Regions from separate parts of the Streptomyces sp. NPDC019443 genome, predicted to be linked through region 1. Evidence: riboswitches for the same ligand, from Rfam matches in the RefSeq annotation. Region 1 holds a riboswitch; the other holds the start of a gene.
What was found. A riboswitch is a leader RNA that binds a small molecule or an ion and turns the genes downstream of it on or off. The one in region 1 is predicted to bind cyclic di-AMP.
Positions count from the first base shown of each region.

Region 2: another riboswitch for cyclic di-AMP. It lies ahead of ACH492_RS04060 (peptidoglycan DD-metalloendopeptidase family protein); the one in region 1 lies ahead of ACH492_RS29965 (M23 family metallopeptidase).

Region 1 is NZ_JBIRYJ010000012.1:120,445-127,030, forward strand. It holds gene ACH492_RS29960 (M16 family metallopeptidase) at 1-1,173, shown strand, start outside; cyclic di-AMP (ydaO/yuaA leader) riboswitch at 1,403-1,566, shown strand; gene ACH492_RS29965 (M23 family metallopeptidase) at 1,579-2,349, shown strand; gene ACH492_RS29970 (GntR family transcriptional regulator) at 2,528-3,205, shown strand; gene ACH492_RS29975 (HPr family phosphocarrier protein) at 3,353-3,634, opposite strand; gene ACH492_RS29980 (GNAT family N-acetyltransferase) at 3,796-6,586, shown strand, end outside.
Region 2 is NZ_JBIRYJ010000001.1:898,168-903,748, forward strand. It holds gene ACH492_RS04055 (alpha-galactosidase) at 1-1,781, shown strand, start outside; cyclic di-AMP (ydaO/yuaA leader) riboswitch at 2,286-2,438, shown strand; gene ACH492_RS04060 (peptidoglycan DD-metalloendopeptidase family protein) at 2,443-3,417, shown strand; gene ACH492_RS04065 (SGNH/GDSL hydrolase family protein) at 3,578-4,369, shown strand; gene ACH492_RS04070 (STM4011 family radical SAM protein) at 4,422-5,345, opposite strand; gene ACH492_RS04075 (STM4012 family radical SAM protein) at 5,355-5,581, opposite strand, start outside.

The DNA.
Region 1 (6,586 bases):
ATGGCGCGCGCCCTGTCGGAGGGCACCGACAAGCACTCCGCGGAGGATTTCGCGGCCGAGCTGGAGCGCTGCGGAGCGACACTCGACTCGCACGCCGACCACCCCGGCGTCCGCGTCTCCCTGGAGGTCCCGGTCTCCCGGCTGCCCAAGGCGCTCGGCCTGCTCGCCGACGCGCTGCGCGCACCCGCCTTCGCCGACAGCGAGGTGGAGCGGCTCGTACGCAACCGTCTCGACGAGATCCCGCACGAGACGGCCAATCCGGGCCGCCGTGCCGCCAAGGAGCTTTCCAAGCAGCTCTTTCCGGCCTCCCTGCGCATGTCGCGCCCCCGTCAGGGCACGGAGGAGACGGTGGCCCGGATCGACTCCGCGGCCGTGCGGGGCTTCTATGAGGCGCATGTGCGGCCCGCCACGGCCACCGCGGTGATCGTCGGCGACCTCACCGGGGTCGACCTGGACGCCGTGCTGGCCGACACCCTCGGCACCTGGAAGGGCGACAGCGCCACGCCCCGTCCCGTACCGCCGATCACGGCCGACGACACGGGCCGCGTGGTCGTCGTGGACCGGCCGGGCGCCGTGCAGACGCAGCTGCTGATCGGCCGCATCGGGGCGGACCGCCACGACCGCGTCTGGCCCGCGCAGGTGCTCGGCGCGTACTGCCTGGGCGGCACCCTCACCTCCCGCCTGGACCGCGTACTGCGCGAGGAAAAGGGCTACACCTACGGCGTGCGGGCCTTCGGCCAGGTCCTGCGGTCCGCCCCCGACGGTTCGGGCGCCGCGATGCTCGCCGTCAGCGGCTCGGTGGACACCCCCAACACCGGACCGGCGCTGGAGGACCTCTGGAAGGTGCTGCGCACGCTCGCGGCCGAGGGGCTCACCGACGCCGAGCGGGATGTCGCCGTGCAGAACCTGGTGGGCGTCGCCCCGCTGAAGTTCGAGACGGCGGCGTCCGTCGCGGGCACGCTCGCCGATCAGGTCGAGCAGTCCCTCCCGGACGACTACCAGGCGCAGTTGTATGTACGGCTGGCCGAGACCGGCACCGTGGAGGCGACGGCCGCGGCCGTCAACGCCTTCCCGGTGGACCGGCTTGTCACGGTGCTCGTCGGCGACGCCTCGCAGATCGAGGAGCCGGTCAGGGCACTGGGCATCGGTGAAGTGACCGTTGTCACGGGCTGATTGACCGCAAGACGATCCGTCATACCTGGCAAACAACTTAAAACAGACAAGCGGAACCCCGGCCTCCAAAGCGACGCCGGGGTTCTGTCTTATGCCCGGTTTGTTGGAGAGGCTGCCTGTCTGCCCTGTGGCATGCACTACAAAAGGGCCTGTCTGTTTGGTGAATGAAAGATGCCCCGCCTAGCGTCGGTCCGGCTGTCCGCCAGTTGCCCGCCGCACCCGCGGCATCGGACAGTCATCGCCGAGTCCCCGTCAGGCGCGAGCCTGGGGAGCCGGGGACCCAATCAGTCCCTGGGGTGAATCGGACGCCTTCGCACCGTGCGGAGGGGCCCGTAGGAGACCTTCCTGCTCCGAACCCGTCAGCTAACCCGGTAGGCGAGAAGGAAGGAAAGGATCAGCCACTACATGGCGTTCACCCGTGCCACCGGGAAGCACCGTGCCCCGAGCCGTCTGACGCGCAAGAGCGCGAGCATGGCGGGCGTCGCGGCCCTTGCCACCACCGGCGTCATCGGAACCCTCGCTTCCCCGGCGCTCGCCGCCGAGCCCGGTGCCACCGCGGTCGAGGACACCGGCCTGACCCAGATCGTGGCCGCCGACTCGCTCGCCGACCAGATCGCCGACCAGGCCGCCGCCCAGAAGCAGGAGGCCGCAGAGGCCGCCGCCAAGGCGAAGGCCGAGGCTGAGGCCAAGCGCAAGGCCGAGGCCCGCGCCAAGGCTGCCCGCGAGGCCAAGGAGCGCGCCGCCCGTGAGGCCGAGCGCAAGCGCCTCAACTCCTTCGTCTCGCCGATCTCCGGCTCGTACGTCTCCACCGGCTACAAGACCGGCGGCGCCGTCTGGTCCTCCGGCAGCCACACAGGCATCGACTTCCATGCGGCGTCCGGCACCACCGTGCACGCGGTCGGCTCCGGCACCGTCGTCGAGGCCGGCTGGGGCGGCGCGTACGGCAACAACGTCGTGATCAAGATGAACGACGGCTCGTACACGCAATACGGCCATCTCTCGTCGATCAGCGTCTCAGTGGGTCAGAGCGTCACCCCTGGCCAGCGGATCGGCCTCTCAGGCGCGACCGGCAACACCACCGGGCCACACCTCCACTTCGAAGCCCGCACCAGCCCGGAGTACGGCTCCGACATCAACCCGGTCGCGTACCTGCGCGCGCACGGCGTCGGCGTCTGAGCGACACCCGAGTGGACGAAGGCCCCGGCCGCCGCCGGGGCCTTCGGTGTTCGGTCCTCTGGCCAAAAGATATCCATGAATTTCCAGGTGCCATCGGAAAATCCGGCCCACTGCAATAGAGTCACCGAACAGGCGTCAATCGGCTGCGTTTCGCGCGGATTAAAGCGGAGGTTCGGTCATGCGCATTCCCGCGCACTCGGTATGCACGGCGATCCGCGACGACATCGTCTCCGGTGTATTCGAGCGCGGCAGCCGGCTCACCGAGGAGCAGCTGGCGCGCCGCTACGGCGTCTCCCGGGTCCCCGTGCGCGAGGCCCTGCGCACGCTGGAGTCCGAGGGTTTCGTCACCACTCGCCGGCACGCCGGCGCCTGCGTCGCCGAGCCCACCGAGCAGGAGGCGGCCGACCTGCTGGAGGTCCGGATGCTGCTGGAGCCGCTGGGCGCTGCCCGGGCCGCCAAGCGCCGTACGGAAGCGCACCTCAAAGTCCTGCGTGGTCTGGTCAGGCTGGGGCAGGAGCGGGCCCGCCGTGGCCAGGGCGAGGATCTGCGCTCGCTGGGCGGCTGGTTCCACGAGACGCTCGCCCAGGCCTCCGGCAGCCCCGGTCTGACCGCCCTGCTCACCCAGCTGCGGCACAAGATCACCTGGATGTACGCCGTCGACCAGCCCGCCAAGCCCATCGAGTCCTGGGCCGAGCACGGCGCGATCGTGGACGCCGTGGCGCGCGGCGATGTGGAACGGGCGCGGGCGCTGACCGCCCTGCATGCCGAGCGGGCCACGGCCGCGCACCGGCTGCGCGGTCCCGAGCGGGTGAGGACTTCGCAACATGCCGTAAACACCGCGAGCGCCCGTAATTAACAGCCGCACCGTATACAAAGAGAAGATATTCGTGGGGCGGATTTTATGCTGCCCGAATTCATGGTGCCCGGACCGCAAAAAGCGGAGCCGCGGTCTCCCGAATTCGGGATGCCGCGGCTCCGTCGTTGAGCAATTCGACTGGCAGGTTCAGACGGTCTCGGGAAGCTCTTCGAGCCCCTCGGCAACCAGCTTGGCCAGACGGTCCAGGGCGGCGTCGGCGCCGTCCGCCTCGGAAGCGAGCACGATCTCCTCGCCGCCCTGAGCGCCCAGGCCGAGCACCGCGAGCATGGAGGCGGCATTGACCGGGTTGCCGTCAGCCTTGGCGATCGTCACCGGGACGCCGGCGGCCGTGGCGGCACGGACGAAGATGGAAGCGGGGCGGGCGTGAAGGCCCTCGGCCCAGCCGACATTGACGCGGCGCTCAGCCATGGTGTTGCCCTTCAAGTCTTAGCGGTTGTCTAGACCAGTCTCTCATGCGTTGCGGCGTGCTCGTACCGGCCTTGGGCCGGGGGCGGCCGCCGATCGGATCTCCCCAGACTGCCCGCGGCCAACGGCCGCCGCTACTGGTGGGTGAGCCTTACGCTTTCGGCATGCAGACCGAGCCGGACCACGCCTACCCCGATCACTGGGAAGCAGACGTGGTGCTGCGCGACGGCGGCACCGCACGCATCAGGCCCATCACCACCGAGGACGCCGAGCGACTGGTCAGCTTCTACGAACAGGTCTCGGACGAGTCGAAGTACTACCGCTTCTTCGCGCCCTATCCACGGCTCTCCGCCAAGGACGTCCACCGCTTCACCCACCACGACTACGTGGACCGGGTGGGTCTCGCGGTCACGGTCGGCGGCGAATTCATCGCGACTGTCCGCTACGACCGGATCAACGCGCAGGGCCGCCCCGCGAGTGCCCCTGCCGACGAGGCCGAGGTCGCCTTCCTCGTGCAGGACGCCCACCAGGGGCGCGGGGTCGCGTCCACGCTGCTCGAACACATCGCGGCGGTCGCCCGCGAGCGCGGGATCCGGCGCTTCGCCGCCGAGGTGCTGCCGGCCAACAACAAGATGATCAAGGTGTTCCGGGATGCCGGCTACACCCAGAAGCGCAGCTTCGAGGATGGCTCCGTCCATCTGACCCTCGACCTGGAGCCGACCGCCGAGTCCCTCGCCGTGCAGCGCGGCCGCGAGCAGCGCGCGGAGGCCCGCTCCGTGCAGCGCCTCCTCGCGCCCGGATCGGTCGCCGTCATCGGCACCGGCCGTGCGCCGGGCGGTGTGGGCCGAACCGTGCTGCGCAACCTCCTCGATGGCGGGTACACCGGGCGTACGTACGCGGTGAACCGCGCCTTTCCCGAGGGGCAGCGAGAGGTGGACGGCGTACCCGCCTTCCGCTCGGTCGGCGAGATCGGGGAGCCGGTCGATCTCGCGGTCGTGGCGGTTCCCGCCGAACGGGTACCGGAAGCGGTCGCCGACTGCGGCGAGCACGGCGTCCAGGGTCTGGTCGTCCTCACCGCCGGATACGCCGAGAGCGGCGCGGCCGGGCGGGAGCGGCAGCGCGAACTGGTGCGGCAGGCCCGCTCGTACGGCATGCGCATCATCGGCCCGAACTCCTTCGGCATCATCAGCACATCGGACGCCGTCCGCCTCAACGCCTCCCTCGCGCCTCAGTCGCCGGCGCCGGGCCGTATCGGCCTGTTCACCCAGTCCGGCGCGATCGGTATCGCCCTGCTGTCGGGCCTCCACCGGCGCGGCGCGGGCCTGTCCTCCTTCATCTCGTCGGGCAACCGCGCGGACGTGTCCGGCAATGACTTTCTGCAGTACTGGTACGAGGACCCGGACACCGATGTCGTCCTGCTGTACCTCGAATCGATCGGCAACCCGCGCAAGTTCACCCGCCTCGCGCGGCGTACGGCGGCGGTGAAGCCGGTCGTCGTGGTCAAGGGCGCCCGCCACAGCGGCAGCGAGCCGCCCGGGCACGCGGTGCCGGTGACCCGGATCCCGGACGCCACGGTCGGGGCCCTGCTGCGCCAGGCGGGCGTGATCCGCGTCGACACGGTCACCGAACTCGTCGACGCGGGCCTGCTGCTGGCGGGCCAGCCGCTGCCGGCCGGGCCGCGGGTGGCGATCCTCGGCAACTCCGAGTCCCTCGGCCTCCTCACCTACGACGCCTGTCTCGCGGAGGGCCTGCGCCCGCTGCCGCCGCGCGACCTCACGACGACGGCCACTCCGGCGGACTTCCGGGCGGCGCTCGCCGAAGCGCTGACCGGCGATGCGTGCGACGCCGTCGTGGTTACCGCGATCCCGTGGGTGGGCGAGAACGGCGTCACGGAATCGGGTGACGGCGAGGTCCTGGCGGCGGCCCTGCGCGACGCGGCGGCGACGTCTCCGGCAAAGCCGGTGGCCGTGGTCCACGTGGAAATGGGCGGCCTGGCCGAGGCGCTGGCAGCGGCCACGAGCACGCGTACGAACACGGCCCCGGCAGTGGCCACGAGCACGCCCCCGGCAGCGGCCACGAGCACCCGCACGGGCACGGCCCCGGCGACCGACGACCCGGACCCTGGCGCCGGCCACAAGGCACCGGAAGCTGCCGCGCGGCCCGCAACCACCCCCCGCCGTCCCCCGGGGCAGAGCGCGTCCCCCGTGTCCGCCGCCGCGCGCTACGGGGCCCCGGCCCCCACGACCGCCCCGCACGACTACCGCATCCCCGCCTATCCCGCCGCCGAGCGCGCCGTCCGCGCGCTCTCCGAGGCGGTGAAGTACGCCCAGTGGCGCCGGGGCGCCGCCGAGCTCGGCAAGGTCCCCCAGTACGAGGACATCGACGAGCCCGGCGCCGCCGCCCAGATCGACGCGCTGCTCGGCGAGCACGCCGACCCCCGCGGCATCACCCTCGCCCCCGCCGCCGCCCACGAGCTCCTTTCCCGGTACGGCATCTCCGTACGGCCGACCCTCCCCGCCCCAGGCCCCGACGACGCCGCGCGGGCAGCCGCCCGCCTCGGCTATCCCGTCGCCCTCAAGACCACCGCCCCGCACCTCCGCCACCGCGCCGACCTCGGCGGCGTACGGCTCGATCTCGCCGACGAGGTCCAACTGCGGCAGGCATACCACGAGTTGACCGAGGTCCTCGGCAAGCCCGAGGAGCTGCAGCCCGTCGTGCAGGCCATGGCCCCCCGCGGTGTCGACACCGTCGTGCGCGCCGCCATCGATCCCGCCGTCGGCGCCGTGCTCTCCTTCGGGCTCGCCGGTGCCCCCTCCGAGCTGCTCGGTGACACCGCCCACCGGCTCGTCCCCGCCACCGACCGCGACGCGGCCGAGCTGATCAGGACCATCCGGACCGCGCCCCTTCTCTTCGGCTGGCGCGGCTCCGCGCCCGTCGACACCCCGGCACTCGAAG
Region 2 (5,581 bases), on a different contig from region 1:
TCACCGACGCCGTACACGGCCTCGGCCTCACCCTGCACCACCGGATGCGCGATGACGCGGACATCATCGAGCGCTGGGTCACCGTCGCCCACGAAACCGTCGCCCACGAAGGGGACGGCCCCGACCTGGAGCTGCTGCGGGCCGACTCTGCCGCCTGGACGCTGCCGCAGCGCGAGCGCTGGCGGCTCAGCCAGCTGCACGGCCGCTGGGCCGCCGAGTCGCTGCTCGTACGGTCGGAGCTGACGTACGGCGAGAAGGTGATCGGCAGCCGACGCGGCCACACCGGGCACCAGCATCTGCCGTGGGTCGCGCTGGACGCGGAGGGGGCCACGGAGGAGCGCGGCGAGGTGTACGCCTGCGCCCTCGGCTGGTCCGGGTCCTGGCGGATCTCCGTACAGCAGCTGCCCGACGGACTCGTGCAGATCACCGGCGGCGCGGGCTACGACGAATCGGGACTGCTGCGGCTCGCGCCCGGCCAGTCGTACACCTCGCCCGTCTTCGCCGGGCTGTGGACCGACGGCGGATTCGGCGGGGCCAGCCGGGCCTGGCACGCCTGGCAGCTGGCGCATGTCATCCCCGACGCGGCGACCGAGCGGCCCGTCCTCTACAACTCCTGGGAAGCCACCGGTTTCGACATCTCCGAGGAGCAGCAGCGGGCGCTCGCGCGGCGGGCCGGGGCGATGGGCGTCGAGCTGTTCGTGGTGGACGACGCGTGGTTCGGGCAACGCACCAGCGATCGCGCCGGGCTCGGCGACTGGACGCCCAACGCCGAGCGCTTCCCGAAGGGCTTGGGGCCGCTCGCGGACGAAGTGCACGCGCTGGGGATGCAGTTCGGCATCTGGGTCGAGCCGGAGATGGTCAACGCCGACAGCGACCTCTACCGCGCGCACCCCGACTGGGTGCAGCACCACCCGGGCCGCGCCAGAACCGAATTCCGCAACCAGCTCGTGCTGAACCTCGCGCGCGAGGACGTACAGGACTATCTCTGGGAGCAGTTGGACACGCTGCTCAGCAGTGCGCCCATCGACTATGTGAAGTGGGACTTCAACCGCTGCTTCACGGACGTCGGATGGCCCGGCGAGGAGTACCCGCAGAAGCTGTGGGTCGAGCATGTGCACGCGCTGTACGCACTCCTCGACCGGTTGCGGGCCGCGCATCCGTCCGTCGCTTTCGAGTCCTGCTCGGGCGGCGGCGGCCGGATCGACCTCGGCATCCTCTCCCGTACCGACCAGGTGTGGACCTCCGACAACACTGATCCGCTGGACCGGCTCGCCATCCAGCAGGGCTTCACCCAGCTGCACCCGGCGCGGGTCATGGCGGCCTGGGTCACCGACAGCCCCAATGTCCAGCTCAACGGCCGGTTCAGCACGCTCCGCTTCCGCTTCGTCAGCGCGATGGCCGGTGTTCTCGGGGTCGGCGGCGACCTCACCGAGTGGACCGACGAGGAGCTCGCAGAGGCACGCGGCTGGGTGGACCTGTACAAGAAGATCAGGCCGTTGGTGCAGCACGGCGAGCTGCACCGGCTGCGGGCGCCGGAGGGCGGGCTGAGCGCCGTGCAGTACGTACGCGGCGACGAGAGCGTTGTCCTCGCCTGGCTGCAGGCGCAGCACTACGGCGAGCAGCCGCCCCGGCTCAGGCTGCGCGGCCTCGACCCGGCAGCCGCCTACGAGTGCCTGGACACCGGCGCCGTACACCGGGGGGCCGTACTCCTGCACCACGGATTGCAGACCGGGCTCAGGGGAGACATGGACGCCACCGTGATCCGGCTGCGCCGCCGCTGACCCGGCTCCGGCTCCGACCCGGACTCGGCCGGCCTCGGTGCCCCGCTGCGACCAACCCCGACGCCTACGGCACTTTGTCCTATTTTGCGGTCAAGAATGGGAAATGGTCGTCAGGGGAGGCGGCGGAACCCGGTGGAATTCCTGTGACGTTGACAGGGATTGGTAGGTAAGTGTGGGCGATCGGTCGATAGTCATTAAATGACGCTTCTGTCCGAATTGGCCGGTTCGGCATGACGTGCCCCATCTACAGGGGGGATGGGGTCGAGTCCGTGAGCAGGATCATATCCGTGACGGTGCGTGGTGGTCCGGCGGAGCCGAACTCCGTTGCCCGAAGGGCAGTTGAGATCCGGTCGAGATCCACCTTTTACGGAGGGTAACCGGAATTCTGGTGCGATATCGCACGGATCATTGGCCCGGGAAAGTGATGGCTTGTACCCGCCCGTCCCCCTCGCTTACGTTCCCGTCAATCCGGACGGACCGCCTAATCCTGCCGCCGACCGGAATTCGAAAAATCCACCCACGTGTGGCAGGAGCGGGGGACCCAGGTAGTTCGCCATTCCGGAGTTCCGGACGGCTCGGGGTTTAGTCGCGCATTGCGCGGCCGGGCATCTCCAGCCCGAACCCGACAGCTCACCTCGTAGGCGCCGGAGAGGAATGCGCCATGCCCGCAAAGGGTAAGCACCGCCGTCCCAAGACCAGCCCGATCACGCGCGGCTTCGTCGCCGCCGGCACGGGTGGCGCCGCCATCGCGCTTCCGCTGATGGGTGCCACCGGCGCCCACGCGGTGGGCAAGACCGCTCCCGCCGTGGCGCCCGCTACGGCAGTGACCGCCGCCGCGGCCCCGGCGGCAGTCAAGCCGGCCGCCGTCCCCACTACGTACTCCGTCGTCTCCGGTGACTACCTGGCCAAGATCGCCAAGGAGCACGATGTACGCGGCGGCTGGAAGAAGCTGTACGAGGACAACCGTGAGCAGGTCGGCGACAACCCGTCGCTGATCCACCCGGGCCTCAAGCTGACCCTCGGCGCGAAGTCGAAGGCGAAGGCTCCGGAGAAGGCGCAGCCGCGCCAGGAGAGCCAGGACCGATCCGAGTCCAAGGCCGATTCCAAGGCCGATTCGAAGGCCGATTCGAAGGCTGCGTCGAAGTCCAAGGCCGCGTCCGACTCCGGCTCGGACTCCTCCGCACAGTCCTCCTCCGGTGACTCCGCGAGCGCCTCGCAGACCAGCAGCTCCGGCTTCACCGCCCCCGTCGACGGCGCGACCGTCACCACCTCCTACCGCATGACCGGCGCCATGTGGTCCAGCGGCTACCACACCGGTGTCGACTTCGCGGCCTCCTCCGGCACCACCGTCAAGGCCGTCGGCGCGGGCACCGTCGTCTCCGCCGGCTGGGGCGGCGCGTACGGCAACGAGGTCGTCATCCAGCACAGCGACGGCAACTACTCGCAGTACGCCCACCTCTCCTCGCTCGCCGTCTCCGCCGGCCAGAGCGTGAGCGGCGGCCAGCAGATCGGCCTCTCGGGCTCCACCGGCAACTCCAGCGGCCCGCACCTGCACTTCGAGATCCGCACCGGCCCGAGCTACGGCTCGGACGTCGACCCGCTGGCGTACCTGCGCCAGTACGGCGTCTCCATCTGAGGCGCAGACAGCACACCGTTGTCGACTCCCCCCGTCCGGCGGCGCGGGGGAGTCGGCGTATTCCGGGTTGGACGAAACTTGACCGGTGGCAAAGATCACCCCTCGTCAACCCTTCCTTACGGTCGCGTAGGTCACATCCGTAAGGGAAAGATATGGTCTCGTGGCAGACGATTCGAGAACAGGGAAAAAGGGTGCATTCGGGTCGTACGCGGCTATCGGTGACAGCTTCACCGAAGGCGTCGGAGACCCGGGTCCGAACGGGATGTACGTCGGCTGGGCGGACCGGTTCGCGGTCCTGCTCGACGACCGGACGCCGGAGCACACCTTCAGGTACGCCAACCTCGCCGTACGCGGGCGTCTCCTCGACCAGATCGTCGAGGAGCAGGTGCCGAGGGCGAAGGAACTCGCCCCGGATCTGGTGACGTTCTGCGCCGGCGGCAACGACATCATCCGGCCCGGCACCGACCCCGACGACGTGGCCGAGCGCTTCGAGCGCGCCGTCGCCGACCTCACGAGCGCGGTCGGCACGGTCATGGTGACCACCGGATTCGACACCCGCGGGGTGCCGGTGCTGCGCCATCTGCGCGGCAGGATCGCCACGTACACCGCGCATGTAAGGGCCATCGCCGACCGCTACGACTGCCCCGTCCTCGACCTCTGGTCGCTCAAGTCAGTCCAGGACAGGCGGGCCTGGGACACCGACCGGCTGCATCTGTCGCCCGAGGGACACACCCGGGTCGCGCTGCGCGCCGCCCAGGTACTCGGACTCGATGTGCCCGCCGACCCCGACCAGCCGTGGCCGCCCCAGCCGCCGCGCGGCCCGTTCGAAGTGCGCCGTGACGACATCCACTGGGCGCGCGAGCACCTGGTGCCGTGGATCGGCCGACGGCTGCGCGGCGAGAGTTCCGGCGACCATGTCGAGGCCAAGCGCCCGAACCTGCTGCCCCTGTGACCGCGGCGGGGTGGGGTGCTCGGCACCCGCGACCCCGACCGCGGCGCGGCCGCTATGCACCGGCTGCGCGCCGCGGTGCGGCGAGACTGACGGGGATGGGCCTTCCCGCTCCGTACGACGGCTGAGTAGCGGCGGGCACGGCCGGGATCCGCTCCAGGACACCGCCCGCGAACACGTCGTACAGCGGCAGCGCCTCCAGATGGACATAGCCGATATGGCAGTCGCAGACGGCCGACGGACAGCCGCGCGGGCGCAGCGCCCGCCGGTAGGAGCCGTCGTAGAGATTGCCCAGCTCGTCCCGGACGAAGTGGCAGCGCCGCACCGTGCCGTCGCCGTCCACCGAGATCACCGACTCGCCCGTCCGGCAGGGGAGTCCTGCCGAGCGGTGCGGATCGCGGCTGTACGGGAAGAACGGGTCGAGGTCCGTCCACTCCGCGGCCTCGGCGTCGGTGTAGCCGCGTCCCTCGGCCGCGTTCACCCAGAGGTAGACGGGCGAGGGCAGATCGGCGCGCAGGCGGCGGGCCTGGGCCAAATGCTCGGGGAAGCCGACGACGCCAACACTGAACCGGACCCCGCGCCCGGACAGGTCACGGCACTTGCCGAGGAAGCGGTCGTACGGAGTCTGGCCCGGGTGGTACGTGCACCAGAGTGCGAGGGTGTCGAGATCGGCGTCCGCGACCCAGCCGGTGCGGCAGCTGAGGTTCGTCTGGATGGCGACCCGACGGATGTGCGGCAGCCAGGAAAGCTCGGTGAGGGTGCGGCGGTACCAGGAGCGGACCAGACCCTCGCCCCACGGCGTGAACAGAATCGACAGCTGGTCGTCCGTCTGCTCGGACGCCCAAACGGCGAAGCGTTCGAGCGCGGAGCGGTCGGCACGCAGTTGCTCGGAGCTGTCGTGCCGCTTGGCGAAGGGGCAGTACGGGCAGGCGTAGTCGCAGGAGGCGAGCGGGCCCCGGTAGAGGATCGTCAGGTCCACAGCTCAGCCTCACTTGAGTTCGTAGGCGGCCATGTCGGCGCGCACGGCGGGGGAGAAGAGCTCCGGGCCCACGGCGTCGGAGTAGGCCAGACCCTCGGCGGTCAGCATCAGCCGGTCGGGCGCAGCGCTCTCGTCGAGCCAGCCGAGGTCGGCGAAGCGGTCGAGCTCGCACCGGAAGTCCTCGGCAGGGTGGCGGCCGAACCGCTTACGGTATCCGGCCACTTCCATGCCCTCGG